Regions from separate parts of the Paenibacillus cisolokensis genome, predicted to be linked through region 1. Evidence: riboswitches for the same ligand, from Rfam matches in the RefSeq annotation. Region 1 holds a riboswitch; the other holds the start of a gene.
What was found. A riboswitch is a leader RNA that binds a small molecule or an ion and turns the genes downstream of it on or off. The one in region 1 is predicted to bind thiamine pyrophosphate.
Positions count from the first base shown of each region.

Region 2: another riboswitch for thiamine pyrophosphate. It lies ahead of thiC (phosphomethylpyrimidine synthase ThiC); the one in region 1 lies ahead of ABEV74_RS00840 (ABC transporter substrate-binding protein).

Region 1 covers NZ_JBCNFP010000003.1:67,190-82,927, reverse strand. Annotated here, with positions in the region: gene ABEV74_RS00855 (ABC transporter ATP-binding protein) at 1-206, opposite strand, end outside; gene ABEV74_RS00850 (ABC transporter permease) at 203-988, opposite strand; gene ABEV74_RS00845 (thiamine-binding protein) at 978-1,277, opposite strand; gene ABEV74_RS00840 (ABC transporter substrate-binding protein) at 1,368-2,405, opposite strand; TPP riboswitch at 2,594-2,715, opposite strand; gene ABEV74_RS00835 (hypothetical protein) at 3,173-3,454, shown strand; gene ABEV74_RS00830 (YhjD family protein) at 3,675-4,052, shown strand; gene ABEV74_RS00825 (DNA polymerase IV) at 4,056-4,985, shown strand; gene ABEV74_RS00820 (YhjD family protein) at 5,082-5,459, shown strand; gene ABEV74_RS00815 (DNA polymerase IV) at 5,456-6,700, shown strand; gene ABEV74_RS00810 (YolD-like family protein) at 6,697-7,032, shown strand; gene ABEV74_RS00805 (ArsR/SmtB family transcription factor) at 7,278-7,655, shown strand; gene ABEV74_RS00800 (heavy metal translocating P-type ATPase) at 7,645-9,783, shown strand; gene ABEV74_RS00795 (class I SAM-dependent methyltransferase) at 9,880-10,263, shown strand; gene arsC (arsenate reductase (thioredoxin)) at 10,581-11,009, opposite strand; gene arsB (ACR3 family arsenite efflux transporter) at 11,030-12,085, opposite strand; gene ABEV74_RS00780 (ArsR/SmtB family transcription factor) at 12,102-12,425, opposite strand; gene ABEV74_RS00775 (MarR family winged helix-turn-helix transcriptional regulator) at 12,600-13,052, shown strand; gene ABEV74_RS00770 (NAD(P)-binding domain-containing protein) at 13,104-14,168, shown strand; gene ABEV74_RS00765 (arsenite methyltransferase) at 14,396-15,190, shown strand; gene ABEV74_RS00760 (hypothetical protein) at 15,324-15,524, opposite strand; gene ABEV74_RS00755 (hypothetical protein) at 15,530-15,738, opposite strand, start outside.
Region 2 covers NZ_JBCNFP010000097.1:1,882-17,619, reverse strand. Annotated here, with positions in the region: gene ABEV74_RS15970 (WIAG-tail domain) at 1-1,823, opposite strand, end outside; gene thiD (bifunctional hydroxymethylpyrimidine kinase/phosphomethylpyrimidine kinase) at 1,964-2,791, opposite strand; gene thiO (glycine oxidase ThiO) at 2,805-3,941, opposite strand; gene ABEV74_RS15955 (thiazole synthase) at 3,938-4,792, opposite strand; gene thiE (thiamine phosphate synthase) at 4,800-5,669, opposite strand; gene ABEV74_RS15945 (ThiF family adenylyltransferase) at 5,732-6,991, opposite strand; gene thiC (phosphomethylpyrimidine synthase ThiC) at 6,984-8,744, opposite strand; TPP riboswitch at 9,218-9,325, opposite strand; gene ABEV74_RS15935 (glycosyltransferase family 4 protein) at 9,428-10,585, opposite strand; gene ABEV74_RS15930 (hypothetical protein) at 10,720-11,013, opposite strand; gene asd (archaetidylserine decarboxylase) at 11,287-12,093, shown strand; gene pdxR (MocR-like pyridoxine biosynthesis transcription factor PdxR) at 12,135-13,604, opposite strand; gene ABEV74_RS15915 (pyridoxamine 5'-phosphate oxidase family protein) at 13,743-14,369, shown strand; gene ABEV74_RS15910 (AraC family transcriptional regulator) at 14,383-15,174, opposite strand; gene ABEV74_RS15905 (aminotransferase class I/II-fold pyridoxal phosphate-dependent enzyme) at 15,365-15,738, shown strand, end outside.

The sequences.
Region 1 (15,738 bases):
CGGATATCCCCGGCGTCAGGCCGCTCGAGTCCGCCGATCAGCCGGAACAGCGTCGTCTTCCCGCTGCCCGACGGGCCGATCAGCGAGACGAATTCGCCCTCGTTCACCGTCAGCGATACGCCGCCCAGCACTTCGCGGGACGCTTTCCCCCGGCCAAAGCTTTTGCGCAGACCGGCGATTTCGAGCGCCGGCACAGCATCCTTCATTTCGGCCGCCCCCCTTCGTCTCCGCCAGCCGGACGCCAGCGGATGAACAGCCGCTCCGCAGCGGCAGCGGCAGCGAACAGCGCGAGGCTCATCGCCACGACGAGCGCCACGGCCGCGAACACCCTCGCCGGCTGAAAGCCTTTGGACGACAGCAGCATGAAATAGCCGAGTCCTTTCTCCGCGCCGATCCACTCCGCGATGACGCCGCTCATCACGCTGTAGGTGGCGGCGATTTTCAGCCCCGAAAACAGATACGGCATCGCATTCGGCAGCTCCAGCTTCCACAGCATCTCCCGCTTGTTCGCGCCGATCATGCGCATATATTCGGCCAGATGCGGATCGCTTTGCGCAAGGCCCGTCAGCATCGCCACGCATACCGGGAAAAAGCAGACGAGCGCCACGAGCAGCACCTTGGGAAGCAGCGTAAAGCCGAACCAGATCAGAAACAGCGGGCCGATGACGATAATCGGGATATTTTGCGACAGGACGAGCAGCGGATAGAGCGCCGCCTTGACGCCTGGCAGCAGATGCAGCAAGGCGGCGAGCGCAAGGCCCGCCGCCGTTCCCGCAGCGAAGCCGATCAGCGTCAGCTGCGCCGTTGCCGCCGCATGCTCCAGCAGCCGCGGTGCGATCGCCAGCGCCTCCCGCGCAATGGCGAGCGGCGACGGCAGCAGCCACGGCTCGATCAGCCCGAGATCGGAGACGAGCTGCCAAGCGGCCAGACCGAGCAGCGACAGCGCGGCCGGCGGCCAGATGACACGCAGCGTTCCTTTATTTCCCATCGGGATATTTCTCCAACAGCCGGTCCATCGAGGCGCCGGACGGATTGTAATAGATCTTGACCTGCGAGATGACGGACGGACAACCGAGCTCCGCCATCGCCTCGCTCATTCGTTCGACAATGCCGAGCAGCTCGCCGAGTTCCCCTTCCATCGTCGTCTCCAGCGGGCCGACCCGGTACGGCACCCCGGACGCCTTGATGATGTCGATCGCCCGGTCGACGTACGGATAGACGCTTTCCCCTCCCGGCGTCGTCGGCAATATTTGGATGCTTACCAGCGCATTCGCCATCGCTTGCTCTCCCCTTCACCTGAAAATATGAACAGCCGCGGGCAGCGGCGCGGGACCAACGAGCCCGTGCGCGCCGCTGAACCGCGGCGGTCAGCCCGGCAGGAAGTCGTTCGTGAACGCCTTCTCCGCTTCGAGCTCCTTCTCCAGCAGCTTATGTTCATACATCCACTCGGCATACTTTTGCCAAACTTCGAGCTTCTGTTCGCCCCAGCGGGGAGCATCGTCGCGATACTTCGGACTGAGCCACTTCTGGCTGGCGCGAACGAGCTCCGCGTTAAGATCCGGTTCGGCGGCGATCAGCACTTCGGCCGCTTCCTCCGGATTGTCGATCGCGAATTCGTATCCTTTCGCCGCGCCCGCCAGGAAAGCCTTGACAAGCTCCGGCTTTTCCGCGATCAGCGACTCGCTCGTCGTCAGCACCGGCGTATAGTAGTCCAGCTTGTCGCTATAGTCCGCGACATAGAGGATGTCCAGCTTCTCGCCGCGCAGCTCCGCTTCGATTCCCGTCCAGGCATAGAAAATCCAGGCGAAATCGATGTCCCGCTTCACGGCCGTAAAGAAATCGGCGTTGCCGATGTTAACGATATCGACCTTGCTGACGTCCGCGCCCTGCTCCTCCATAATCGAGGCCAGCATCGCTTCTTCCACCGGCGAACCCCAGCCGCCGTACTTTTTGCCTTCGAAATCTTTCGGCTCCTTGATATTTTTGTCGGCGGGAGCGGCAAAGCCCGACGTGTTGTGCTGGATGACCGCCGCGATCGACACGATCGGCACCCCTTGCACGCGCGCCAGCGTCACGCTCTCCTGATAGCTCACGCCGAATTCGGCCGTCCCTTTCGCCACCATCGCGTCCGCGCCCGCTTCGCCCGGCTGCACGATTTCCACATCGAGCCCCTGCTCCTTGAAGAAGCCTTTGTCCCGCGCCACATAGAGCCCCGTATGGTTCGTATTCGGCGTCCAGTCGAGCACAAGCTGCACTTTCGTCAGCTCCTTCTCCTGCGGCTCCCCCTCTCCCGTCTGCGCCTCCGGATCTTTGGCGCCTCCGGACGAGCCGCACGCGGACAGCAGCAGCGCGAGCGCGATGGCCGCGATCCCCCATTTTCGGCTGAAGCGTCTGTCTGTTTTCATGATGATTTCTCCCCTTCTTTTACCGGTCCTAACGACCTGTCATCCGTTCACGCAATCGCACAGTCCGAAGGCCGAAACGGAACCCGGGCGCTAGCCCGTTCAATAAAAAAAACGCCCTCCGTCTGGAGGGCGTCCGAATGCCGTACGCGTGCGTCCGCACGAGCAACCCCGGCTTACGCGCGGCAACGCGCAATCAATAAATCAGTTCCTACGCTGGCATTATCCAGATCAGGTATACGGGTCGGGATTTGTTGCGCACGCAAGCGGAATCCCCTCTCAGCCGGCCTCTCCAGCTCCCCGGTGCTATGCGGTTGTGAACAGCTGATTTCTATTATAGCAGAAGGCGGCAAAAAAGCTACCGCGATTTCCCCGACCCTATGCTTCGAATCCAGGCCAGCACGTCGGCGCAGTACGGCTCATCTTTGTAATACTCCATAAAAATATCTCTGCGATTCCCCATACCGGCCGCCAGCCGAGCCGCGACCTCGCTTTCGCGCTGTCCAGCTGCAGCATATGCGCCTCATGCGGTCCCGCGTCGACGGCGGCCGCGGCGCTCACGGGCGCCAGCGTTCCGAGCCTGGCGCACAGCCTTTCGGCTAGCTCGATACGACTCCTTCGGCAGGCTGGTATGGACTGTTTCCAAGGAACAAAGGATTGTTTTTCATCTTGTCCCGCATAATCCGGCATTTGTCCGCGAGGCATTCGCACAAGCATTAATTCCCAGTGCCCGTATACTATTGTAAGTCCAACCGAAAGGAGAGAACCAGATGTACTGTCGACCTTTTTGTCCGGACGCCGCCGTTTACGATCCGCCGCGCCGAATATACCGCGATATTTGTCACCCGCAGCGCGTCCATGTCATTCATCCGATTGAAATCGTAAACCGTCACCACTGTATCCCGGTTTATCATCACCGCTACGTTTATTCCGTGCGCGACGAAGTTGGGCCTTACGGTCCGGACGGCGGCACGCAGGGGGTCCGGGGAGCGCAAGACATACGCCGCTCGCGCGGATTCCACAAATCCCACGGTTTGAAAAAACTGAGGTAGCGGTTGCCGTTCGCGTACACTTTCGCGTTGCGAAAAGGGCGGTTCGCTGTCCCTTTCTGAGTGGGCTATTTCGGTTCAAAGGTCCGCCCGGCATAGGCCTGGCGGGCCTTTTCTCCGCCCGATTCCGCCTTCTGGCGTTATTTTTTACCACTTGCATAGCGAACGTTTGTTCGTTATATAATAATGAATGCCCAGTACCTCATAGTCGGGGGGAACCGGAATGCCGCAATCTCCTTTGCCCACGGAAGAGGAGCTGCTTCTGGTCAAAGAGTCCCTGATCATTCCGGTCATGCTCGATGTGCTGGAGCGGGACATTGCCGCCGTCGGTTCCGGCGGCTTTACGTTTCCTTCCCTTTATGCAGCCGTCCTGCGCCGGATTCAGGAAGGGGTGATCCGAAGACAACATGAGCTGAACGGCGAATTGAAATCCCGCAGCATCCAAGTATACGGGACGCGCCGCACCCGGTTTTCGCTGTCGGCCCGGTACCGGTGCCGGGGCTACGAGCACCGCATGGTGCTGCTCTGGGATCTGATCCGGGCGGAAATGGAAATCGGACTGGCGGACCGTCTGAACATCCAGATTGAAGGCGGAGATTGACAAATGAACAGCAGCGAGAAGCGCGTCATTTTCCTTGCGGACTGCCAATCTTTCTACGCATCGGTCGAGAAAGCGGCCGCTCCCTGGTACCGCGATCAACCGCTCGTCGTAGCCGGGGATCCCGAACGGCGGAGCGGCATCGTGCTCGCCGCCTGTCCGCTGGCGAAGAAGTTCGGCATTGTGACGGGGGAAGCGTTGGGCCAGGCGCTGGCCAAATGTCCGGATTTGGTCGTGCGCCGGCCGAGGATGGAAACGTACATTCGCGCTTCCATGCAAATTACGAACATTTTGGAGTCGTATTCCGATCTGGTGGAGCCGTTTAGCATCGACGAGCAGTTTATCGACGTTTCGGCCAGCCTGGCTCATTTTCAATGCACCCCGCTCGAGCTCGCCCGGCATATCCAGATACGGGTGCGCAACGAAACGGGCATTTATACCCGCATAGGGATCGGCGAAAACAAGATATTGGCCAAAATGGCCTGCGACAATTTCGCCAAAAAGAACGAAACGGGCGTGTTTCAATTAACCCGCGACAATATGGAAGAGCTTTGGGTCCGCCCGACGGACTGCCTGTTCGGCGTCGGCACCCGCACGATGAACCATCTGCGGCAGATCGGGATCGACACGATCGGCAAGCTCGCCCGCACGCCGCTGCCCGAGCTGAAGCGGAAAATGAAAACGTATATGAAGAAGCAGTGCGATATATGGAGCGAAGTGATGTGGCGGACGGCGAACGGCTACGACGATTCGCCCGTAACGCCCGACGCCTTCGACCGGCAGAAAGGGATCGGCCGCCAGACGACGCTGCCGTACGATTACCAAAATCCGGACGATATCAACGTCGTCCTTTTGGGTATCAATATTAAAATATGTGTGCATAAAACTAAAAAGCCTTTAATCGCCTGGAAAAACAGTGTTTTTTGGGCAGTTTAATATTGAGCATAAATAAATATTGAGCATAATTCTGTCTATTTATGCTCAATTTTGCGGGAAGGTGTCGAATGAGGAGTTAGGCGGGAGGCTGATTGTATGACACAAGCGCCCTTGGAGACTGAAGGAGACCTCCAATTGGTCAAAGAATACATTTTACTCCCTATTCTTTTGGATGTGTTGGAAAGGGATATTAAAGCATTAGGGACAGTAAAGCTAAAGATGGACGTTGTATATGTAAGAGCCTTACGATCTGCGCAAGATTTAATCACTGCAGACGTTACGTTGCTTCGGAAAAAAATGCGCGGCAGAGGAATAAAGGTGTACGAGCAACAGCGAACCGAATTGTGCATTGAGGCCCGTTATTTGTGCAGGGGCTATCAACATAGGTTCTCTATGCTTTGGGGTTTGGTAAAAGCGGAGCTTAATAAATATTTGAGTAAATATCTGAACGTCAACTTAAGGAGTAGCCTATGAAAAGCGATAACAAAGGTCGAATCGTAATGTTGGCGGATTGTCAATCATTTTACGCAAGTGTTGAAAAAGCCGCCCATCCCGAGTATGAAGATCAACCTGTTGTTGTTGCAGGAGACCCAGCCCGTCGCTCCGGGATCATCCTCGCCGCGTGTCCCCTTGCAAAGCAACATGGTATTACTACTGCAGAAAGGCTTGGAGAGGCACTTGCAAAATGTCCTGATCTAGTGGTCATTCGTCCTCGTATGGAGGAATACATCAGGGTATCCTTGCAAATTACAGAAATTTATCAATCCTACACTGACTTGGTAGAGCCGTACAGCATAGATGAACAGTATTTGGATGTCACGGGAAGTTTACAGCTTTTTGGCGATCCTCATGAGATTGCTAAGAGCATTCAGGATAAAGTCATGAAAGAAACGGGCGTTCGTGTACGCATTGGAATTAGTGAAAATAAGGTACTCTCCAAAATGGCATGCGATAATTTCGCCAAACGTAATTCTTCGGGTATTTTCCACTTGCCTGTGGAAGATCTGCAAGAAGTGCTTTGGCCTTTGCCGATTCATCAGATGTTTATGGTGGGCTCCCGGATGTGCCGGCATTTAACGAGCATGGGGATATATACAATTGGCCAGTTGGCTCAGACTCCCCTGGCAAAATTAAGATCCAAGTGGGGAGTGAATGGCGAAGTTCTGTGGCTTATTGCCAACGGCAAGGATAATTCCCCGGTAACTCCAAGTACACACGATTTGCAAAAAGCAATCGGCCATCAGATGACCCTTCCATTCGATTATCGGGAGTTTGACGACATCATGGTTCCCCTGTTAGAACTCTCGGAGTTAGTATGTCAACGAACCCGAACGAAAGGCTATATGGGCTCGGTAGTCTCGGTAGGTTGTCAAGGAGCCGATTTTGATCACCCTTCCGGCTTCTACAGACAAATGAAATTACCCGACCCGACGAATCTCACGGATGAGGTTTTCCATGCAGCGAAAAAACTATTTAAACGACATTGGGATGGGTTGCCCATTCGAAAAATTGGGGTCACTTTAAGTCAATTGGTAAGCGATCAGGAATATCAGCTTACTTTATTCAATAACCGCGAAGTAAAGTTAGCGTTGGAAAGAACCACTGACCGTATTAAAGAGAAATACGGAAGCACCGCGATCATGAGGGCCTCTTCTTTAAAAGCTTCGGGCCAAGCGCGGGATCGAGCGCAAAAAATTGGAGGACATTATAAATGAGTAAAAAACTGCAAGGAAATGGTCTGTTCGAATCGTCCAGAATGATGCTTCCGGAACACAGGGAGGCTTACATCCTGCACCAGCAGAACTTGCGAAAGAGTCCGCCGCCACAATTAGATGATCAAGAAATGGAACGGATATCCATGCTCATTGCTGAATCAATGCAGCTCAGGAAAGAGGTAATTTTAGTATTATTCGGTGAATTTAATGTAACGGAAATAACAGGAGTCGTGACAAAAATTGATCTACAACAAAAAAACATCAAATTCACCCATGGCAATGATTTTCGTTGGATAAAGGTATCGGACATTATTGACGGTATGTGGAAATGATTTGTAATAAGGAAAACTTGAAGAGCTATCCTTAAAAGTCATCGCAGATGGCTTCCGGTATAGCTCTTTTTTACTGAAATATGCAAAGGTCTGAAAGGAGCCAATAGATACAGAGGAACAATTAGTGGATCTCGAACCTGAATATTTTAGATGCCCTTGGGAAATAATCAAATGAGTATTTGAATAATCGATGGATTTATTGTATGATGATAATCAAATATTGATTTGATTGTTGAGGTGAGGATATGAACAGGAAAGAAAAGGATTCATGTGAAATTTACTGTTACGACGAACCTAAAGTCCGAAAGGTACAAAATGCGCTCGAAAGACAAAATATTCAAGGCATGATTAAGATGTTCAAGGTTTTAGCTGACGAAACAAGAATGAAAATCGCCTTTGCCCTGTGCGAAGAGGATGAATTATGTGTTTGTGATGTGGCTAACATCATCGGCTCTTCAATGGCCACAGCCTCACACCACCTTCGCACCTTAAAACAGCTTGGCCTAGCCAAATACCGCAAGGATGGTAAATTAGTTTTTTATTCGCTGGAAGATGACCATGTTCGTCAACTGGTGCAGCTAGCTTCTACTCATTCGAGGGAGTTGATCATCAATGGAAAATAAAATTGAAAACACCGAAGATAAAAACGTCTACAGGGTTCAAGGCTTTACCTGTACGAATTGCGCAGGCATTTTCGAGAAAAATGTAAAAAATTTGCCGGGCGTAAAAGACGCGCAAGTCAATTTTGGAGCATCTAAAATCACCGTTTATGGAAGGACTACAGTTGAGGAATTGGAAAAGGCCGGCGCGTTTGAAAACCTGAAAGTTACACCTGAAAAGCAACGATCTATTGAAAAGAAAAAGCCTTTCTGGAAAGAACATTGGAACGTACTGCTTTCGGCTATCTTGCTTGTCGCAGGGTACTTATTAGGTGAGCAGTACGGTGAGGAAAGCATCTTATCCGCTATTTCTTACGCGGCTTCTATTATTATCGGCGGTTATGAATTATTTAAAAAAGGAATCAAAAATCTTTTCCGGCTTCAGTTCGATATGAACACCCTAATGACGGTCGCCATCATCGGTGCCGCGGCGATCGGAGAATGGGGCGAAGGCGCGACTGTCGTTATCTTGTTTGCGATCAGTGAAGTTTTGGAACGTTACTCCATGGAAAAAGCGCGTCAATCCATTCGTTCCCTGATGGATATTGCACCGAAGGAAGCTCTGATCCGACGCGGTTCCGAAGAAATTACGGTAAACGTCGATGATATACAGGTTGGCGATGTCATGATTGTAAAGCCAGGTCAAAAACTTGCAATGGATGGTGTTGTTATTAAAGGAACATCAACCATTAACCAAGCCGCGATTACTGGCGAATCGGTTCCCGTGACGAAAACAATTGACGATGAAGTGTTCGCTGGTACATTGAACGAAGAAGGTTTGCTTGAAGTCAAAGTAACGAAGCGCGTCGAGGATACAACGATTTCTAAAATTATTCACCTTGTTGAAGAAGCTCAAGCTGAAAGAGCGCCATCTCAAGCGTTTGTTGACCGATTCGCGAAATACTATACACCTGCGATTATGATTTTGGCATTAGGTATTGCGGTTGTTCCACCTCTGTTCGTCGGTGCAGATTGGGGCGATTGGGTATATCGAGGATTAGCGTTGCTCGTCGTCGGCTGTCCTTGCGCATTGGTCATTTCGACACCTGTTTCGATTGTTACAGCCATCGGCAACGCGGCGAAAAATGGCGTTCTTATCAAAGGCGGCATTCACCTTGAGGAAGCCGGCAGACTATCCGCAATTGCGTTTGATAAAACAGGTACTCTGACGAAGGGGGTTCCAGAAGTAACAGATGTCGTTACTTTCGGAACGAAAAACGAAAATGAATTGCTTTCAATCGCGGCAGTTATCGAAAAAGGTTCGCAACATCCGCTCGCATCCGCGATTGTTCGTAAAGCGGAAAACCTCGGAGAAGACCTAACCCTAGTCGTTGAGGATTTCCAATCGATCACCGGGAAAGGTGTTAAAGCCAATGTAAACGGGGAATTGTATTACGTCGGTAGTCCGAAACTCTTTGCTGAACTTCATTCCGACATCAGCGTTGAAACGAATCAGCGCATTGAAGAATTACAAAAACAAGGGAAAACGGTTATGGTATTAGGCACAGAACAACAGATTCTTGCCTTAATAGCAGTCGCTGATGAAGTGCGTGATTCCAGTACAGTCGTAATTAAGCAATTACACGAAATTGGAATCAAGAAAACGATTATGCTTACGGGTGATAATCAAGCAACCGCCGAAGCAATCGGGCGGCGTTTGAATGTTACAGACGTTAAAGCTGATCTAATGCCCCAAGATAAATTAGATTACATCAAGCAGCTTCGTAAAGACTATGGTAAAGTTGCGATGATTGGCGACGGCGTTAACGACGCGCCTGCGCTCGCGGCTTCAACGGTTGGTATCGCTATGGGCGGCGCGGGTACGGATACTGCCCTCGAAACCGCAGATATTGCTTTGATGGCTGACGATTTAAGCAAATTACCCTATACGATTCGACTAAGCCGAAAAACCCTTGCAATCATCAAGCAGAACATTACGTTTTCACTTGGTATTAAGCTCTTAGCTTTGGCTCTAATTGTCCCTGGATGGTTGACGTTATGGTTGGCCATTTTCGCAGATATGGGGGCCACGCTTATTGTTACATTGAATAGCCTTCGTCTGTTAAAAGTCAGAGGTAATAATCGGATATGAATAACCGTTGGAATAAAGTGATTTATCGGTTATGGGCACCCTTTTATGATTCTCTTTTCAATTCCGGTCCTTTTTTAAAGGCACGGAAAAAGATCTTTGAGAACCTCGACATTAAGCCTAAAAGCAAAAGTTCTTTTTGTAGGCGTCGGGACAGGAGCAGATTTGCAGTTCATTATGGACAAAAATATTTCTGTATCTGCAATTGACTTATCATCCGAAATGCTTGATCGAGCTAGGAATAAATATGACTCCCCCAATTTTAAGTTCATAGAAATGGATGCGCAAGAATTGACCTTTTCACCGGAATCGTTCGATATGGTTATTGCAAATCTGATCTTATCCGTTGTCCCCGAGCCGAATCGATGTTTTCAAGAAATGATTCGGGTTACGCGAGCTGGGGGGCGAATAATCATTTTCGATAAATTTGCCCCTCCCTCGCAGGATTTGCCGGTAATAAAAAAATCCTTCGTCCCATCGTAGCAACGATGGGTACGGACATCGGACGACATTTCGAACAAATCATCATGCCGTATGAGAAACATATTCGAGTGGAGGAAGATGCATCAGCATTGTTTAACGGAATGTATCGAAAAATTATATTACAAAAAGTATAGAGTTACCAGTACCGCCAGGGGTTGGGGTAGTACCAGCGAAGTTGATACTACCCGCAAAGTAGATATATATAAAGGGAATCATTTTCTGCTCTTCGAGGACTCCGCCTTGGCTTCGTCGTTCCGAAGGCTGATGATCGCCAAACAAAAAAGCGTGCCATAACGCTGCACGCCTTTTCTGTAATTTTAGCAACCTTCGGCAAGAAACTTTTCGACACGCGACTTAATCGCGTCCCGAACCGCTCGAAATTGGCTCATGATTTCTTCCTCGGTGCCGGTTGCCTTGGCTGGATCATCGAAGCCCCAATGCCATTTCACGACGTTTTTATTCGAAATCACCGGACAATGTTCGTCTGCATGGCCACATAACGTAATCACATAGTCAGCCCGATTCAAAATCTCCGGATCGATAACATCCGATGTATGACCGCTAATATCGACGCCAGCTTCCTTCATCACCTGGACGGCACGCGGATTCAGCCCATGTGCCTCCAACCCGGCGCTTTTTACTTCGTACCGATCATTACCGAGCGCCTTCAACCAACCATCCGCCATTTGGCTGCGGCAAGAGTTTCCCGTACAAAGAAAATAAACGAGTTTTTTGTTATCTGACATGATGATTCCTCCTGTTTATGTTAAGCTGCTTCCTTCGAAAAATACTTTCGCTGAAATCGGAGCGCGACGTTGACCAAGGCAATCATCACAGGGACTTCTACAAGAGGTCCGATCACGGCCGCAAATGCAGCGCCGGAATGAATTCCAAAGACCCCAACGGCAACAGCGATTGCCAGCTCAAAGTTATTCCCCGAGGCGGTAAATGCCAGTGTAGAAGTCACCGGATAATCAGCTCCGGCTTTTTTGCCCATGAAGAACGAAATCAGGAACATAACGACAAAGTAAATCAATAGCGGAATCGCGATCCTCACGACATCCAAAGGCAATTGGATGATCATCTCGCCTTTCAGCGAGAACATGACGATAATCGTAAACAGCAATGCGATAAGTGTAATGGGACTGATTTTCGGAATAAAGACCGTTTCGTACCAGGATCGCCCTTTTGCCTTCACAAGCGAATAGCGCGTAATCATTCCGGCCAAAAACGGTATCCCTAAATAAATAAACACGCTCTTGGCGACTTCGGCCATCGTAATATCAACAACGACGCCCTCCAACCCGAACCATCCCGGCAAAATCGTAACAAAGATATAGGTGTAGACAGAGTAAAACAAAACTTGAAAGATCGAGTTGAAAGCAACGAGTCCCGCCGCGTACTCGGCATCCCCTCTGCACAAATCGTTCCAAACGATAACCATTGCAATACAACGGGCTAAACCGATCATAATCAGGCCGACCATATATTCCGGATAGCCTTGGAGAAAAATAATAGCCAAGAAAAACATTAAGATCGGACCGATAAGCCAGTTTTGAATCAATGAAATGGTTAACACTTTGCCATTTCGAAAGACACGGCCGATTTCTTCGTATCGTACTTTCGCCAGCGGCGGATACATCATTAAAATGAGGCCAAGCGCAATCGGTATCGATGTGGTTCCAACTTGAAATTCATTCAAACCGGCGACAAAGTTAGGAAATACGTAACCCAAGCCAATTCCTATCGCCATCGCAACAAAAATCCATAACGTCAAATAGCGATCCAGAAATGAAAGTCGCTTTTTCTCTTGTTTACTCACTTGCTGTACACCCCCTTTACTCGCATATAACCGTTAGTCCTTGTTGCTCCAATTCCCGCAGCTCCTCGGATAGATCAGGCAAATGGGACAAAGCATAACGAATTTCCTCTAACCGCTTTTCATTAATCGAATAGAACACCCATTGCCCCTTTCGCGTTTCGCGGACCAGTTCAGCCGTTTTCAGACGGCTTAGATGTTTAGAAATGGCTGGCTGAGAAATGTTAAAGATAGGAACCAGTTCACATACACAGCAATCGCGAATCCGGAGCAAAGAAAGGATTTTCAGCCTTGTCGGATCGGCAAGAGCTTTCAGAATATCCGCTATCTTTTCAAATTCCATTGTCATGATGATCACCTCACATAAAACCATATAACCATATTGTTATTTATGTATGGTGAAAAGTCAATATTGAAATTTGTACGTCCTTTCACAGCTCATTTTCCGGATACAAGTAAATCAATACTTGCAAATTGCAATCAAATGTTTTATAACTGTTTCATGAGGTGAAGCACCGTGGAAAATGTACGTGAACTATTTCAAATCATGACTCGACGCTTTGGCTTTCTAAATAAAAACTGCTGTTCTGCCGGTGGCTGCGACATCTCCTTAATTCAAAGCCATATCCTTTACGAAATTGATCGCCAGCATAAGCCGTCCATCCAGAAAGTAGCAGAGGCATTAGGGACAGATATAACGACATTCAGCCGACAAGTCCAATCGTTAATCAAGATGAAATTAGTGAAGAAAACGCCCGATCCAGACGACCGGAGGGTAAATCTGCTTTCCCTAACGACGGAAGGCAAGTATGTTGCGGCGTCGATTGACCAACAAATGAACGACTATTTAAACGAAATCTTTTCGCACATGAACGATTTTGAAAAAGATACCGTCATTCGCTCGATCAAGCTATTAAACGAAGCGATGGCGAAATCCGGCCAATGCTGTTCAACCCCTTCTAGAGGGTGATCTTTTTTCTATATTACTTGCATATTGCAAGTAATTTGAGGAGGAATTGGAATGTCAGCGATTTTCGATGCAATCGTTATCGGGGGTGGGCAAGCCGGTCTTGCTTCCGGATATTACTTGAAGAAGAACGAGCTGCAATTTTTGATCCTGGAAGCAAGCGAGCAGGCAACCGGTTCTTGGCCACATTATTACGATAGTCTGAAGCTGTTTTCGCCAGCTCGTTTATCATCATTGCCGGGCATGAAGATACCCGGAGCTGCAACCCACTACCCATTGCGAAACGAGGTGATCCAGTATCTAAAGGCGTATGCCCAGCGTTTTGACTTGCCGATTCGCACCAACCAGAAGGTTATTGCCGTGGAGAAAAGCGATAACGGTTTTTCGATCCGAACGGCAGCTGGAGACGAATATCAGACGAGAACGATCATCAATGCGACAGGCTCCTTTCATAATCCCTATATGCCAGACATAAGCGGAAGGGAGGCCTTTCAAGGGGAAGTCCTCCACTCTTCATCGTATCGAAATCCGGATCGTTACCGGGGGCAACGAGTGGTGGTCGTCGGGCGCGGAAATTCTGCAGTTCAAATTGCGGTAGAGCTTGCCGACAGCAGCCATACATCGCTTGCCGTGCTTCGGCCTGTTCAGTTTACGAAAACAAAAGTACTCGGAATTGATCTGCATTTTTGGATCAGAGCCGTCGGCTTCGATACCTTTCCATTCTGGCGATTTGGCAAAAAGCCTCCAAGTTCGAGCTCTGTTGCGGATTTGAACGATTACCGAGCAAGATTAAAGGCTGGGAAGCCGGATCAACGGTCCATGTTTACCTCCTTTTACTCCGAGGGCGTCGTGTGGCCAGACGGAACGGAAGAACCGGTACAAACCGTCATCTTTGCGACCGGGTATCGTCCCAATCTGACATACCTTCAGCCCATCGGGGCGCTTGATGCCGAAGGGAAACCGTTGCAGACAGCAGGAATCAGCCTTTCCGTTCCGGGACTGTATTATGTCGGTTTGGAAGGACAGCGTTCCTTTGCTTCCGCCACATTAAGGGGGGTGGGGCCGGACGCGAAATATGTTGTTCGCAAGCTACTGCGTTACCTGAAAAATCACCTTTAGGGAGGCTAGTTCCCATGAACTGAATTGGTTCGCCGCGGAATACCTTATGAAACAGGAGCAGCGTGAAATAGAGCGCTCGGCACGGGAAGCTTGGAAATGGCAAAATCCCACGGAGTTATCGAGCCGCTTCCTTCGGAGACGGCAACTCACGATAGCAAACAAAGCAGCTTGTTGTACCCCTAGCTGCTGCTGCTGATTTGATAAAAAAGTTGAAGGAGAGATGATCCATGAACCAAGTAAAGAATGATCAAATTCGTCAAAATGTACGCAGTCGTTATAAGGAAATCGCCTTGCAAGAAGTGGAGCCGGGTTCGTGCTGCTCGCCAGCTTCAAGCTGCTGCGGAACGGCCAATGACGTTTCTTCGCAGTTGGGCTATTCAACCGAAGAATTAACGGCTGTTCCGGACGGTGCAAACCTTGGTCTTGGTTGCGGTAATCCGCAAGCCATTGCGGAGCTTAAGCCGGGTGAAGTGGTATTGGACCTAGGCAGCGGCGGCGGTTTCGATTGTTTTCTGGCGGCTCGGCAAGTCGGGGAAACCGGCTATGTGATCGGGGTCGATATGACGCCGGAAATGGTGAGCCGCGCGCGCAACAACGCCGCGAAAGGCGGGTTCACGAACACGGATTTTAGGCTGGGAGAAATCGAGCATTTGCCGGTCCCGGATCAAACGGTGGATGTTATCATTTCCAACTGCGTCATCAATCTTTCGCCGGATAAACAGCAAGTGTTTGATGAAGCATTCCGCGTTCTGCGCTCCGGCGGGCGTTTGGCCATTTCCGATGTCGTAACGACGGCAGAGCTTCCTGCGGAAATCAAAAACGACTTGGATGTTTTATATTCTGGGTGTATATCCGGGGCCTCGTCCGTTGACGAGCTGAAAACGATGCTTACGCAAAGTGGATTTAAGGATGTAGTGGTCGAGCCGAAAGAGGAATCCAGGGCGTTTATCAAAGATTGGGTTCCTGGATCGAAGGTAGAGGACTATATTGCCTCTGCCGTAATCAAAGCAATCAAACCGTAATGAATGTATAAACGTTCCTCCTTTGAATAATCAAAGTGAATCGGTCAAAGCAGCTCTAGCAAACATGTCCGGAGCTGCTTTGTTCGTGCTCCCTGCATGCCTGATCATTCTATTTAAGGAAACACATCTAGGATCAATCAATTTCAATATCGATATAATGGCCACCTTTTCGTGCATGCTCATGCATTCTTATATATTTTAAGGCATGCTGAATACCCTTTATTTTCCCTTGAAGAAAGAGATCATCAGGATCACGCTGAAGTTCCAAACCTAGTTCCAACAAGTATGATTCTAAATATTCTATAAGGTGAAAAAATGATTGTTCTTCTTCCATATCTTTCAACCCCGATACTTATCTATTGCCCAACGTTCATTATATAGATTTTCAGCTTCTTCTATGGACATTTGATTCAGAAGCTGTTCAAACTCAAGAATGATCGCTGCTGCGTCCATTGAATCAACATATCCAACCTTATCGAATGCAGCTATTAACGCACCTGTCGCGTGTTTAATAGTAATCTGGTTGCTCAAAATATTAGAAAGAGCGT
Region 2 (15,738 bases), on a different contig from region 1:
TCGCTGTCGATTTTTTCAAATGTTACGGCACTATCGGCCAGATGCTGCGTTTCAACTGCGCCTTCCGTAAGATGGCTTGCCGTCACGCTTCCGCCGTCTAGTTGAATGGAACCGACAGCTCCTTCAGCCAATTGGTCCCGCTTCACCGCTCTGGCGGAAATGTGACCCTCCCCAATCGCGCGAGCGGCTATTTTCTCCCCCGTTACGGCATTATCCCGCAAATGGGTAGAATCGATCGCATGAAGGGCGATATGAGTGCCGTGAACGGCATTCGCTTTCAATTGGCGGGGGCCGACACTTTTGTCAGCCAGCTTGTCGGACGTAACGGCTGCCCGCCCGATATGGTTCGTCTTGACCGCGTCGTCGGCCAGCTTGTCGCACGTCACATTTTTTTCGGCGATTTTGGAGGAAGTAACGGCGTGATCGACGAGCTTGATCGTCGTTACCGACTGATCGGCAAGTTTCGCCGATGTGAGCGAATCATCCGTGATATGAACCGCTTCAACCGCGCCTGCGGCGAGATGATCGCTTTGAACGGACCCATGGCGCAAATGCGAGCTGTCCACCGATCCTTCGGCTAATGCGCTGGCGGTGACAGACGCCGGACGCAACTCTCGCGAACCGACCGTTCCTTCGGCCAGGTGCTCCGCGGTAATTTCGCCCGGGGCCACGTGCTTTCCCGTAATCGCGCCGATCGTAACGTGCTCGGTAAGCAGCAGGCCTTTCTTCAAGTGGCGGGAATCGATTTCTTCGGCGCCGATTTTATCCCCGGTTACCACGCCGTCGCGCAGTTTCGATCTCGTAACCGAACCGTCGGCCAACTTGGACGTGTCGATCGCTTCATTGGCAATATTTTCGGAACGGACCGCCCCGCTTCCAATTTTCGATGAGACAACCGAGCGATCCGCAAGCAAGTCGGAGTTCACCAGAAACGGCTTCAGATGTTTCGCTTCAATCGATCCTTCGGCCAGCTTGTCGGAACTGATTGTGCGGTCCGCAAGCTTTTCGTAAGTGATGCTGCCGTCCTTCAGCTTCTCGCCGGTAATGGAACGATCGCGAATTTTGCTTCCGGAGATCGCGTTTTTGGCCAGATGTTCTCCTGTAATCGTCTCGGACGCAAGCTTCGCTGCTGTTACAGCGCCGTCCGCTATTTTAATGCTCTCCACCGCAAAATCGTCAATGACACGCGTCGTCACGCTTCCCGTCCGCAGTTTCGATTCGTCAACCGCTCCCGAGGCAATCTTTTCCCCCGTCACCGCTTCGTCCGCCAGATCATCCGTATAAATGAACGGCAGTTGCCGGCCCGGCAAACGCTTCCCTTCCGCTTGCTCGCGCCGTTCGCCGCTATCCTTGACAGGCGGATCGGCGGTTTCGTCGGATTGCGCCGGCACGGCCGCTTGATGATCGGGCGTCAGCGCATCATCCGAGAAAACCGAACCCGGATCGGCCGGCGCGGCTTCCGGGGACGGTACCGTATAAACTGCCGTCTTCGTCGAGAGCTGTTGCTCGTCGAATGACGCGACAATTTTCGTATCCGAGGATACGACGGGGAATTTCCCTCCGGCATTCGCCGTATCCGTTATTAACGACGATTCGGATTCGGCAGCGGCAGACGATTCGACGAGCGGTTCCGCAAGCGCCTTAATCGTGACCGGTTTCTGAACCGGCGGTCTCGCGGCCGTCTTGACCTCATTGACGTCACCCTGCGCCTGCGTTTTTTTCTTCAGTTCATCGAGCCATTTTAATTCAGAAGCTTTGGGATTATCGACATAAAAGAGCGGCTTCCGCCCTCGCGGGCCTTTTCCTTTTCTGCTTTTCGCCATAGCCCTCTCCTTCTTCTGCCTGATATATCATAGGTAGTGTATGCAAATACCTATAGACTCGCGACTAGCAGATGCGAAAAAGCTGGAGAAAGCGCGTGTGAAAAGCGAAAAAGAAAAGCCGGTTCTGCTATATCGACCGCTCAGCGGCGGCCGCCGGGTTCTCCCCGGTGCGCCCCATGCCAGAGCGAGCCCGTGCCCGCTCCGTGCGGAAACGAAGCCCGGATCGCGGCGGTGACGAAAGCTTTCGCCGCGGCGGCGGCTTCGGCGACCGGATACCCGCGGGCCATATAGGCGGCAAGAGCCGCAGCCGTCGTGCAGCCGGTACCGTGCGTATGGCCGGTCGGAATGCGCGGCGCGCTCAGCCAGACCGGCCCGTCGTCCCGTCCGGCCAGGACATCGGCCGCCTCTTCCTCTTCGTTCTCCAAATGCCCTCCTTTAAGGAGAACATATCGGGAACCGAAATCAAGCAATGCGATCGCAGCCTGTTCCATATCGCGGCGCGTCCGCAAGGCGCCATCCGGCAGTCCGAGCAGCGCGCACGCCTCCGGCAAGTTCGGCGTGACGATTTCCGCCGCGGGCAGCAGCTTCGTCCGCAGCGCGTCCAGCTCTTCGCGACGAAACAGCTCGGAGCCCCCTTTCGCGACCAGCACCGGGTCGACGACGACCCGGGGAACGCCGTAACGGCCGATCGCCCAGGCGACGGCTTCGGTGATCGCGCCGTCATACAGCATGCCGGTTTTGACTGCATCGGTTCCCATATCCGACAGGACCGCTTCGATCTGGGCCTCGATGATCGAAACCGGCGCCGGATGAACGGCGTGTACGCCGAGACTGTTTTGCGCCGTCAACGCCGTAATGACGCTCATGCCGAACACGCCCAGCTCCTGAAACGTCTTCAAATCGGCCTGAATGCCTGCGCCGCCGCCGGAATCCGATCCGGCGATCGTCAAAGCGAGAAATGGCTTCATGTCCGTCCTCCTCCTATCCTAGCGTCCTGACGCTTGCCGCGAAGCGGTCCGGCGCGAACGGAGCAAGCTCGGCGGCCGGGAGCGTCCCGTCCAGAACGTCGCAAATCCGTTTCGCTGTAACCGGGGCAAGCAGAATGCCGTTGCGGTAATGACCGGCGGCGACGACAGCCTGAGGCGCGCCGGGTACCAGACCGAGCAGCGGCCATCCGTCCAGGGTGGCCGGACGAAGGCCGGCCCAGCGGTTAACGGGGGAACGGTCTGCCAGCGCCGGAAAGACGCGCCCGCTCCACCTCGTCAGTCTGGCAATGCCGCGTTCGGTGACGGACGTGTCGAAGCCGGCGATATCTTCGGACGCGCCGCAGACGAGTGTGCCGTTTCGTTTGCCCACCCAGTACGCCTGGCTGGTGAACACCATCTGCCTCACTTCGCCGATCGGCGAGTGATAAGCGCATATTTGCCCGCGAATCGGATTGACCGGCACGGCGAACCCGAACCATCGTTCGAACGCCCCCGTCCATGCTCCGGCACATACGATGGCCCGGTCGGCTTCGAAGCGGCCGCCTGTCTCCGTAACGAGACGAACCCGGCCGCCGTCCAGCATGAGATCCACCGTATCTCCCGCATTGCCTGCGCAGCAGACGCCGAGCCGGCGGCATGCCGCCTCCAGCGCCTTGACCAGCTTTGGCGCGTACACATGGCTTTCTTCCGGGCAATACAATCCGCCTGCGGCCGCACTCGAAAGCCCCGGCTCCAGTCTGCGCAGATCGGCCGCGTCCAGCCATTCCGCCCGCGCTCCCCACTCGTTCTGCCATCGTTGCCGGGTGCGAAGCGGCAGCATGTCGGCCTCGTGCAGCGCGACCTGAATGCTCCCGGTATGGGTCAACTCGACGGAAATGCCCGACAGACGCTCGATCTCTTCCGCCCATTCCGGGTACAGGCGCAGACTGTCCAGACAGAGCCGAAAGAAAGGATCGGGCTGCTCGCTATTTTCCGTATACGGCGCAAGCATGCCGGCCGCCGCTCCGGACGCCTGGCCGCCGAAATCGCCGCGGTCGACAATCGTGACCTTCCGGCCGCCTCGCTTCGCCGCTTCATAAGCGCATGATAGCCCGACAATGCCGCCTCCCACGACCAGCAATTCTTCCTTCATCGCCGCAGCCCCTCTGCGGACGTCTCTGCCCGCCGGCCTTCAATCGCCGAACCGGCGGCGTACGGCCCGCCGAACAGCGCTCCTTCGGCCGAGCTGCTGGCCGACGCATACGGCTTGCGCGGGATGCGCCCGGCCATCGCGGACAGCCTGCCCGCTTCCACCGCAAGCCGCATCGCTTTGGCCATCGCTACCGGGTCCTGCGCTTTGGCGACCGGCGTATTTACCAGAATGCCGTCCGCTCCGAGCTCCATCGCCTGGACGACATCCTGCGCCGATCCGAGTCCGGCGTCGACAATGACCGGTACGCGCGACTGTTCGGCAATGAGACCGAGATTGTACGGATTCAGTATGCCGAGCCCGGTTCCGATCGGCGCTCCGCCAGGCATGACGGCGGCGGCGCCGGCTTCCTCCAGCCTCCGGCACAACATCGGATCGTCCGATGTATAGGGAAGCGCGACGAACCCCTCCCGTACAAGCCGCTCAGTAGCGCGGAGCGTCTCCAGCGGGTCGGGAAGCAGCGTCCGTTCGTCGCGGCTGATTTCCACCTTGATCCAGTTTCCCAATCCGGCGGCACGGGCAAGCTTCGCGATGCGCACCGCCTCATCGGCATTGCCCGCTCCCGACGTATTCGGCAAATAGATGAGCGAACGGTCCTCTACGTGCTGCAGCACGGAGTCGTCCTCCACACTGTCGAGATTGACCCGTCTCACCGCGAATGTAATGACCTCCGCTCCCGACGCTTCCAGCGACTGCTGAAGAACGGCCGGATTGGGGAACCGTCCGGTGCCGAGAAAGAGCCGGGAGCGAAGCTTTGTTCCGCCAATTTCCAGTTGGGAATCATATCGTTTCATCGCGGTTTCAGCCTCCTCCAACAAAATGAACCAGTTCGATGACCGCGCCGTTTTCCAGCGGCGTCTTTTCCCACTCGTGCCGCGCCAGTACGGCGCCATTCCATTCCACGACGAGCTTTCTGTCAAGCAGCCCGTATTGCGCGACCAGTTCGGCCACGGTGCCGGCGTCGGTCAGGACGGATCGTCCGTTGACCGTCACTTCGCAGGACTTGGCCGGTCCGGAGGACTCGCGAGCGGCTTCGTACCGGCTTATCCGCTCCAGCAACCGGCGGCAAACGCCGGCCGGATCGGCGTTTCCGACGATGGCCGACACGGCGCAAATCCGTCTTGCCCCCGCCTCCAGCACGGAATCGACGTTATCCGGCGTAATGCCCCCGATCGCCACGAACGGAATGCGGATTTCGGCCGCGGCCTCGCTGACGTAAGACAGCGTTACCGGCGTCCGACCCGGCTTCGTCCCTGTAGGAAATACCGGCCCGACTCCGATATAATCGGCGCCTTCGGCCTGCGCGAGTCGGGCCTGCCCGATATTGTGGGTCGATATGCCGATGATCCGCTCCGGACCGAGCAGCCGCCGAGCCTCGGCGAGCGGCATGTCGTCCTGCCCGAGATGAACGCCGTCCGCGCCGACGGCGATCGCGATATCCGGGTGATCGTTAATAATAAGCGGCACGCCGTAACGCGCCGTCAATTCCCGCAGCTGCTTCGCCTTCTCCAGCAGGTCGGCTTTGGAAGCATTCTTGTCGCGCAGCTGCACGATATCGGCACCCCCCCGCAGCGTCTCCTCCATGACATCCGTCAAGCTGCGGCCCGGGTGGTAATTTTCCCCGGTAATCACGTAGAGCCTGAACGATCTCCAGTCTTTTTTGCCCAACATTGCGTCCCTCCTTCTGGCGTTGTGAAACCTTTTGCCGCATTGCGGCCATCGTTCCGCTGCCGTTACCGGACAACATATTCACGGCAAAGGGCGACCGCCCGTCCCGTATCCGTCGTCCCCTGCACCAGGATGCGCCCGTCGGGGAACAACGCCAGCTTCTCTCCTTCCGGCAGCTCCGCGCGAAGCAAATACGGGTTCGCGGTCAGGCGGCAGCCCCTGGCGGCGAGCGTTTCGCGCCACTCGTCCAGCTTCAACGGAAAACCGAGCGTCACCTGGACCGTATCGCGCCCGCATAGCGACGCCGCCTCAATCGGGCCGGTATCCTGCACGGCTGAGGCGGCCCGTCGAGCCGGACCGCCGATTTCTTCGCCAGCCTCTCCAAAACGAACGGCCGTTCCGGCAACCGGCGCCGCTGTGCGTCTTCCCGGCACCGGCTTGCTATCGCGCCCGCGCCCATAGCCCCCGGCCGGTAGCCGCCCTGCGTCCGGCCTTGCCGCCCCGCCGCAATGCGGACAGGCCGGATTTCCTTCCGGAAGCGCGGACTCCCGCAGCCGAAACGGCCACAGATCGGCAGTCAGCCACGTCGTCCTGACGGCATCGCGATTGCCGGTCAGCCATTTGAGCGCTTCGGCCGCCTGCAGCGCGGCGACAAAATCGACTGCCGGCGAGATGACGCCGATCGTGTCACACGTCTCGCCCTCTCCGTCGTCCCCTTCGCCGATCAGACACCGCAGGCAAGCGGTTCTGCCGGGTACGAGCGGCGCACTCATGCCTTGTGATCCCGCGACGCCGCCGTACAGCAGCGGGATGCCGCGCGCAAAGCAGGCATCGCTGAGCAGCAACCTCGTAGCGGCATTGTCGGTGCCGTCAAGAACGAGCGATGCGCCGTCGGCCAGCGGCGGCAAGGAGCGCTCGTTGACGTCGACGACATGCGCCTCGACCGCCACGCCGCTATTGATGCGGCGCAGCTTGTCGGCGGCCGCGACCGCCTTGGGCAGCGACTGGGCCGCATCCTCCTCATCGAACAGCGACTGCCGCTGCAAATTGCTGAACTCGACGAAATCGCGGTCGGCGAGACGGACTGTGCCGACGCCGGCCCTCACCATATGCTGGGCGAGAGAGGCGCCGAGCGCTCCCGTCCCGACAATCAGGACGCAGGCGGAGGCGAGCTTCGCCTGCCCCTCTTCGCCGATCGCGGCGAACCGGATCTGCCGTGAATAGCGGTCGCTGTCGACGCGGGACGTCAAGCCGCCGTCCCCGTCCGTGCGGCCGCCATCCCGGCCAACCGCCCAACCGCTTTCCGAACGCCGATCGTCAGACATAGATCGAACCGCCGGACGCCCGGAACTCGTCGGCCTTCTCCTTCATGCCCGCCTCGATCGCCTCTGTCGTCTCCATCCCGCTCCGCGCCGCATATTCGCGAATGTCCTGCGTAATCCGCATGCTGCAAAACTTCGGTCCGCACATGGAGCAGAAATGGGCGGACTTGGCCGCTTCCGCCGGAAGCGTCTCGTCATGGTAGGCCATCGCCCGTTCCGGATCGAGCGACAGATGGAACTGATCGCGCCAGCGGAATTCGAAGCGCGCTTTGGACAGCGCGTCGTCGCGAAGCTGCGCGCGGGGATGGCCTTTGGCGAGATCGGCCGCATGGGCGGCGATTTTGTAGGCGATGACGCCTTCCTTCACATCCTCCTTGTTCGGCAGCCCGAGATGCTCTTTCGGCGTTACGTAGCAGAGCATCGCGGTGCCGAACCAGCCGATCATCGCCGCGCCGATCGCCGAAGTGATGTGGTCGTAACCGGGCGCGATATCGGTCGTGAGCGGGCCGAGCGTATAAAACGGCGCTTCATGGCAAACGGCCTGCTGGCGCTCGACGTTTTCCTTGATCAGATGCATCGGCACGTGGCCGGGTCCTTCGATCATCACCTGCACGTCATGCTTCCAGGCGATCTTCGTCAGCTCGCCGAGCGTCTCGAGTTCGGCGAACTGCGCTTCGTCGTTCGCGTCCGCAATCGATCCCGGGCGAAGGCCGTCGCCGAGCGAGAACGAAACGTCGTAGGTTTTCATAATTTCGCATATTTCTTCGAAATGGGTGTACAGAAAATTTTCCTTGTGATGCGCGAGGCACCAGGCCGCCATAATCGAGCCGCCGCGCGAAACGATGCCGGTTACCCGGCGCGCTGTCAGCGGGATGTAGCGCAGCAGTACCCCCGCGTGAATCGTAAAATAGTCGACGCCTTGCTCCGCCTGCTCGATCAGCGTGTCGCGGAACACTTCCCAGCTCAGGTTTTCCGCGACGCCGTTCACCTTCTCCAGCGCCTGGTAAATCGGCACCGTACCGACCGGAACGGGGGAGTTGCGGATAATCCACTCGCGCGTCGTATGGATGTTTTTGCCTGTCGACAGGTCCATAATCGTATCGGCGCCCCAGCGGATCGCCCACGTCATCTTCTCGACTTCCTCGTCGATCGAGGAGGCGACGGCCGAGTTGCCGATATTGGCATTGATCTTGACGTGAAAATTGCGCCCGATAATCATCGGCTCGCACTCCGGATGGTTGATGTTCGCCGGAATGATCGCACGGCCGGCGGCCACTTCGTCGCGGACGAATTCCGGGCTCATCCCTTCGCGGATCGCGATAAATTCCATCTCGGGCGTAATGATCCCTTTGCGCGCGTAATGAAGCTGCGTCACGTTGCGCCCGCTCTTCGCCCGCAGCGGCCGGCGGCTCAAATTGGGGAACTGGCGTGCGCCTTGCTTTTCCGCCCGCTCCGCCGTCGAGAAGCCGTTATCTATCGGTTTGACCTCCCGGCCGGCGTACTCTTCGGTATCTCCCCGTTCGTCAATCCAGGCGCGGCGCAGCGGCGGCAGCCCCTTCCGCACATCGGCTTCATAAGCCGGATCGGTATACGGACCGCTCGCGTCGTACACCCGCACCGGTTCGTTCGGCTTCTCGGTCCCCGCCCTCTCGGTCGGCGACAACACGATCTCCCTCATCGGCACCCGAATGTCTTCCCGCGATCCGGTCACATAAACTTTGCGGCTGCCAGGCAGCGGAGTGGTCAATATCGGCATAAAAAAACCTCCCGTGTGGAATAGTTTGGAATTCCACCAGGAGGCCCTGTCATCCGTCAGGCTAAAGAAGGAAGGGAAGGCACTTTGCGGGAACATCGGCACACAAGACGGCACGGCACCGCTTGCTTCGGTTACCGGCGGCATCAACGCGCATTCCTCCGAAAGATTCCCGTACACATCAGACGCGCCGTACCGCGGATCGCGACGATACCGCCTTCACCGCCTTCGGCAGCGAATTTCGCGCTTCGCCTTGCCTGCCGATCGTTGCCGTCGTCTTGCGCTCCCGTTCCCGGACGACAAAAAAGCCGCCCAGACGAGGGCGGCGGTAACGGCAACTGCTGCATGGCGCCGAGAATGCGGTACCGGCTGGACGCCGGACGCCGCGGACGGAAGCTGTGAAAAGCTGCTTGAAACGACGGGGACCGTCAGATCCAACGGTCCGTCCGGCAGCAAGCCGTCCGATTCTCCACGCTGTACGTACCATTCCACTTTCCTACGCTGGCATGACCCAGATCAGGTTCAAAGGGACCAAAGCGTTCGGCGCTTTATCTCAGCCCTTGCGGGCGCCCCTAGTGGTTTCCTGGTAAGACTATACCCTCAGGCGATAAAGCTGTCAACCCCTGCGGCAATTCCGGTTCGCCGGAAGGAACCTCTTAAGCTGCGATATGACAGCCGCTATTCTTTCACAACAAACCGTCTTCGCGCAGCAAAGCGAGCCAGCGATCGGCGGCGTGCCGCCATGTAAAATGCTGCTCCACCCGTTCCCGGCTGTTCCTTCCCATCGTCCGGCACAGCTCGTCGTCCTGCAGCAGCCGGTGCAGCTTATCGCGAAGCTGCGCAACGATCCGGTCGGGATCGAGCAGATAGCCGGTTTTGCCGTCTCTCACAATTTCCTTCATGCCGCCCGCCCGCGTCGCGACGACAGGCAACCCGGTCGCCATCGCTTCGACATTGACGAGTCCGAAAGCTTCCCGTTTGCCGGAAGGAACGACGGCGATATCGGCAGCGAGAAACCAGTCCGGCACTTTGGTGTGCGGCACGTACGGAACGAACTGGACATGGGCCGGATGCTTTTTCCCCATTCGACGCAGCTTGCGCGAATATGGTGTCGTACGGTGAGAACCGTAAAACGGACTGCCGACAACGACAAGCAGCAGCTTCGGATGCTTGGCAATAAGCTCCGGCAAGGCGGCGAACAGATGATGCACGCCTTTTATCGGGATCAGCCTGCCGACGAACAGAATGACCTTCCGCCCTTCCCAGCCTTTCCGGCGCCGCAGCCGTTCGCGCCTCGCCTTTCCTTCCGGGGAGAACCTCGACCTGAACCGGTTCACGTCGACCCCCAGATGAACGACGCGCAGCTTGCTTGCGGCCTCCGGCACTTTGCGAGCCACGATTTGCCGCAAGTAATCGCTGTTGACGATGATTTTGGAGGCGCTGCGAAAACCGCGGCGAAGGGCAGTCCCGCTAATGTAACGCTTTCCGATGAAGGTAGAGGAATGCAGGTTGATCCAGAGCCGGGCCCTGGGATTGCTCTTTTTCAGACGGACGGCGTAGGAAGGACGGTTTTCAACCTGAATCACTTTCGGCTTGAAGCGTCGCACGGATCGGGCGACGGATCGGACATATTGCCTCTTGTCGGCCGCGGGATACCGCTCGCAGCGCACGCCGCGCAGAAGTCCGGCTGCCGGCAGGCCGCGGCCTGTTCTACCGTAGATGCGCGGTTCCACGTCGGGCGGCAGCAGCGGAACGAGCTCCTCGACGACCCGCTCTACGGAGCTGCTTGACGAAGACGGCAGCGGGAAGGAGCCCGGCGTCACGAAGGCGATTTTCGGTTTCATTAAAAGGAAGCCCTCCTTGGTGCAAGGATGCGTACCTGCGTCGTGCTCCTTCAGCATACGCGCCCTCGCCCTGTATGGACATTCCCAAGTGTCCCGCCATCCGCAAATCGGGCATCCGTCATTTCCCGTCGGTGTCAATCGCCAAGGCCTAGTGTTATCGCGCCGAGCAAACTTAACGCATAAACGGCCAAATAGGCGCCTCCCGCCATAAAAGCGGGATTGAGCAGCAGCTCGTGAATTTGCGTGAGAAAAACGGTATCTCCGGCAACCGTACGATAGATGCTGACGGCAGCGGCCGCAAAGACAACGAGTAAGGCCAGCGCGGCGGCCCCGTCAATAAGACGCCTGAGCGTTCCTCCCCGGATTCTCGCAGCAGCCAGCACAGCCGCTCCCAACAGCGCCGCTGTGCCCGTAATGATGTACATCATCCTTCCGAATCACCCCCAGCACCAAGGATGCTCGGAATCGTTCCGGAATAAACCTTTGTCACCCGGGTGAGACGCACGCCAGCGCTTCTTCAACTGCTCCGGCATGATGCTGCTGTATATACGGCATCCTTTCGAGGATAAGGAAAACTTTACCTGGATTTCGTTAAAACAATTTCCGGGCAGAATGATTGATTTGTTTGTCGGGATATGTCACACTATCCGGGTAAGCTAAGTTACCATGTTTACCGAAGGAAAGGACGTGAGGACACCGGCATGACCAAATGGCTGCTGCGTTCCATGACCGAATTAAGCTCTCGCAAATGGATTTCCAGGCTGACCGGACGCTTCGCCCATTCCAGGGCAAGCCGCCGCTTCATTCCCAGATTCGCCCGCATATACGGCATTCGGGTCGAGGAAGCCGAGAAGCCTCTTGAACAATATACGACGTTGAACGAGTTTTTTACCCGCCGGCTGAAGCCGGGCATGAGAATCGTCGATTCGGCTCCGGACGCGCTCGTCAGCCCGGTCGACGCGCTTATCACCGGATTGGGGCAGGCAAGGGAAGGAACCGTCCTAAACATCAAAGGTCAGGACTATTCAATCGAGGAGCTGCTCAACCGGTCTCCCCGAACCGAAAACTACAAGAACGGCTACTGCATCGTCCTCTATCTCAGCCCGACCGATTATCACCGCATTCATGTGCCGGCAGACGGCACGATCGTGGAGCGGGAACGGGTAACGGGCAAAGTGTATCCCGTCAACGATTTCGGCCTGCGACATATGCGGCGCGTGCTGAGCCGGAACGAGCGGCTGATCACCTACATCAGGCATCGGGGAGGCGAAATGGCTGTCGTGAAAGTCGGGGCGATGAACGTCTCCGGCATACGCTACACCGATCCGGAGCGAAACGAGGTCCGAAAGGGCGAGGAGTTGGCCTGCTTCGAATTCGGTTCAACCGTCGTGCTGCTGACCGAAAACGGTACATTCGAGCCGCGCGCCGACCTGCGACCCGGACTGAAGGTAAAAATGGGGGAAGCGCTCGGACGGCTGATCGCCGCAGACAGCAGGAAAACGCGCTAGCGAAGCCGGATCGATCTCGCCCGGCTATCCGCAACATATTCTTACATCCGCCGCCATACCTCCTCCATACGGCGGACGCCCAGAACGATCCGCTCTTCCGGCAAATGCGCAAAACCGAGCAGCGCCGAAGGCTGCGGCGGTCCGCCTGTCCAGTACACGGCGCCGTCCGTCCACGTCACGCCCGCCCTGGCGCAAGCCTCCCGGAAACGGCTGTACAGCTCCGGCTCCTTCTTCCATCGAACGAACAGATGAAGCCCCGCACCTGACCGCTCGCGCTCGAACAGATGCGGAAGGCGGCGATCAAGCTCGCGGCTGAGCGCGGCGAGGCGCCGGCCGTATATTCTTCGCGCCTTCCGCAAATGTTTGCCGTACTGCCCGCTCGCCATGAAGGCGGCCAGCGCCCGTTGCTCCGCAATGCCGGTCGGATGCGGCTCCAGTAAAAATTTCGCACGCAAGAACGGCTCGATCAGGCTATCCGGAAGAACGGCGTAGCCGATCCGCAAGTCCGGATACATCGTTTTGGAAAACGTGCCCAGATAGACGACCCGTCCGGTCGCGTCCATCGCCCTTAAAGGCTCGGACGGTCGGCTTCCCCAACGGAATTCGCTGTCGTAATCGTCCTCGACGATGACGGCCTCCCGGCGGATCGCCCATTCCAGCAATTGCTTCCGCCGGACAGGCGGCAATACCGCCCCCGTCGGAAACTGCCGGCTCGGCGTTACAAACAGCAGTTTCGCCGCCCAGTCGCACGGTACGATCCCATCCCGGTCGACCTCCGCCTCCACCGCGATCCCGCCCGCCGCCAGCACGGCACGCACGATGCCGTCATAACACGGGCGCTCGACCGCAACGGGGTCCCCCGGCTCGATCAGCAGCATCGTCAACAGCGCGATGGCCTGCATCGAGCCGTTCGTCAGAACGATGGCCCGGGGATCGGCATGAATGCCCCGCTCGCGCCGCAGCTCGTCCGCGATCGCCTCCCGCAACGGTCCATGCCCTCCTGCGGCGAACGCGTCCCGTCGCTGCTTGCGGCCTGCCTCCCGGATTTCCGTATACATAAACGTTTTCCACCTCTCCCCCGGCAGCGCCTGCTCGTCCATGCGCCCGATGATAAAGCCGATCTCTTCCCCCGTATTCCCCGTATGGCGGTATTCCGGCCACGAGGACCTGTCGGGAACAGGCAGCAGGCGTCCCGCCCACGCCGACAACCGGACGGCTTCCGGCTTGCCTGCCCCGGACACCGGAGGCTGCGGGTCTGTCGATGCAAAAACGACGAACGTTCCTTTACCCTGTTCTCCGCGCACCAGCCCGGCGGCATACAGCATATCGTAAGCTTCGTTTACCGTTCCGCGGGCGACGCCGAGCGTCTCCGCTATTTGGCGGGTAGACGGGAGCCTCGAGCCCGCAGGGAACCGGCCGCTCGCAATCGCTTCGCGCAGCGTCAGGAAGAGCGCGGTCCGTTTCCGTCTGGTCGCGTCCAGAAACCGCTCGTATTCCTCCGCATAAATCATGTTGTTCCTCCTTCCCGAATTCGGACTCGGACGCCCGGCGACGCAAATGGTCTACTAAAATCCGACTATATTGGTCCTTTTCGCCGGACACTTTGCCTTATACATTAAAATACAGGATCGGAGAAAGGCGGTAAAGCGATGAGAAGAAAAGAATTTTTGACGGAAAAAGCCGAAGAGCTGGAGACGTTTCTCGCGGACATGTCGTTCGGTTTTCTCGGAACCGCCGGTACGGACGGGGCGCCGGGGGTGACGCCGCTGAATTTCGTGTACTGGAACGGAGCGATCTATTTTCACGGCAGCCGGATTGGCGAGAAGATGGACCGGATCGCCGCCGATCCGCGGGTTGCGTTTGCAGTCGCGAAGGAATACGCCGTTATCCCGTCCTATTTCAGCGACCCGTTTCTGGCCTGTCCGGCAACCGCTTATTTCAAATCGGTGCTGATCCGGGGAACCGCGCGGCCGGTCGAAGACATCGGTGAGAAAGCGGGAGCGCTCGAAGCGCTGATGCGCAAGCTGCAGCCTGAAGGCGGTTACCGGCCGATTGCGGCCGACGACCCCGAATACCGGAAACGGCTTGCCGGGGTGGCGGTCGTCAAGATCGAAATCGAAAGCATAACCGGCAAATTCAAGTTCGGTCAAAACGCGAGCGGGAAGATGCGCGGTGCCATCGCGGACGGATTGCGGCGGCGGGGGAGGGAGCTTGACGATGAAACGGTCCGGTTGATGGACCGCTATTGTCCGCATCATCGTCAAGCGGATCATTGAAGACGCGCCGGCATCAGCGGATTTCCGACGGGCTGCGCCCGGTATACTGCTTGAACTGCCGGCTGAAAAAGAAAATGTCCCGGTATCCGAGGGCATCGGCTACCTCCGTTACGTTCATGCCGGCATGCATGAGCAGGTGCTGCGCCCGCTCAATGCGCATGCGGATAATGTAGGTCTGCACGGACATGCCGATCATTTCCTTGAATTTAATGGAAAAATATCGCGGCGACAGCTGCGCACGTTTCGCCAAATCTTCGACGCGGTGCGGCTTGCCGGGATGCTGGCGGATATAGTTGGCGACTTCGTGGATGGCCTCGGTCAGCTGGTTGGACCCTTTCTGCTCGGCAGGCGCCTGAATATCCCCGCGCATCAGGCGAAGAAGCAGCTGCTTCAAAACGAGCTGCGCCTCTTCCTCACCCGCGAATGTATTGACGAGCAACAGCCGGACATACCGTGACAGCAAAAACTCGAAATCGACCGTTTCCGTATCGTCCAGAACCCGGTACGATTCCGGAATGACGGTAACCGGCTCGGTCACGTCGAAATGAATATAGGTCAAAACGAGCGGTTTCTGGGGATTGTGCGTGGCGCACGGATGTTCCCCGGGACGGAATACGAAGCAGCTGCCCTTGCCGACGGAATAGAATTTGTCGTTCAGCTCCACTTCTCCTTCCCCGCTCCAAACGTAAAACAGATCGTAGTTGGCGAGCGGCTTTTCCCTTTTCGCCCACCTCCATCCCGGTTCGCAGGAGATTTTGGCAAACGACGGAAGAAGCTTGAGCGAAGTTGGCGGTAAATGCAGCATACAGGCCCTCCCCTCGATCGGACATCTTTTTGCCGTCATCATACAACAGCCTGCCCGCGTATGCAACAGCATGAAAATAATCCCTCGCGACATGGTCTTGCGGCCCAAAATAATGATATAATAACTCCCGAAATGACAATCCGTTCGCGAATTGCCGCGGACGAAAGATTTCCGGAAGGATGGAAGAGCCATGCACCCACTCGCTCAGCAGTTGAATGAGACGTTGGAACGGGAAAACCCGCACGTCAGCGCCATGTTGTCTTCGCTCGGCAAAGCGATCTATTTCCCCAAGGTAGGCATTTTGAGCCAATCCGCGGAGGCGAAGGCGAAGGCGAAGAAGTTCAATGCTACGATCGGCATCGCCATCGAAAACGGGCAGCCGATGCATCTGGACGTTATCCAGAACACGCTAAGCGAATACGATCCGAAAGACCTTTACGAATACGCGCCGCCGGCCGGCAAGCCGGAGCTGCGCGCCGCCTGGCGCAGCAGACTGCTGAAGGAGACCCCTTCGCTCGGCACGAAAAAAATCGGCAATCCGATCGCAACGAACGCGCTCACCCA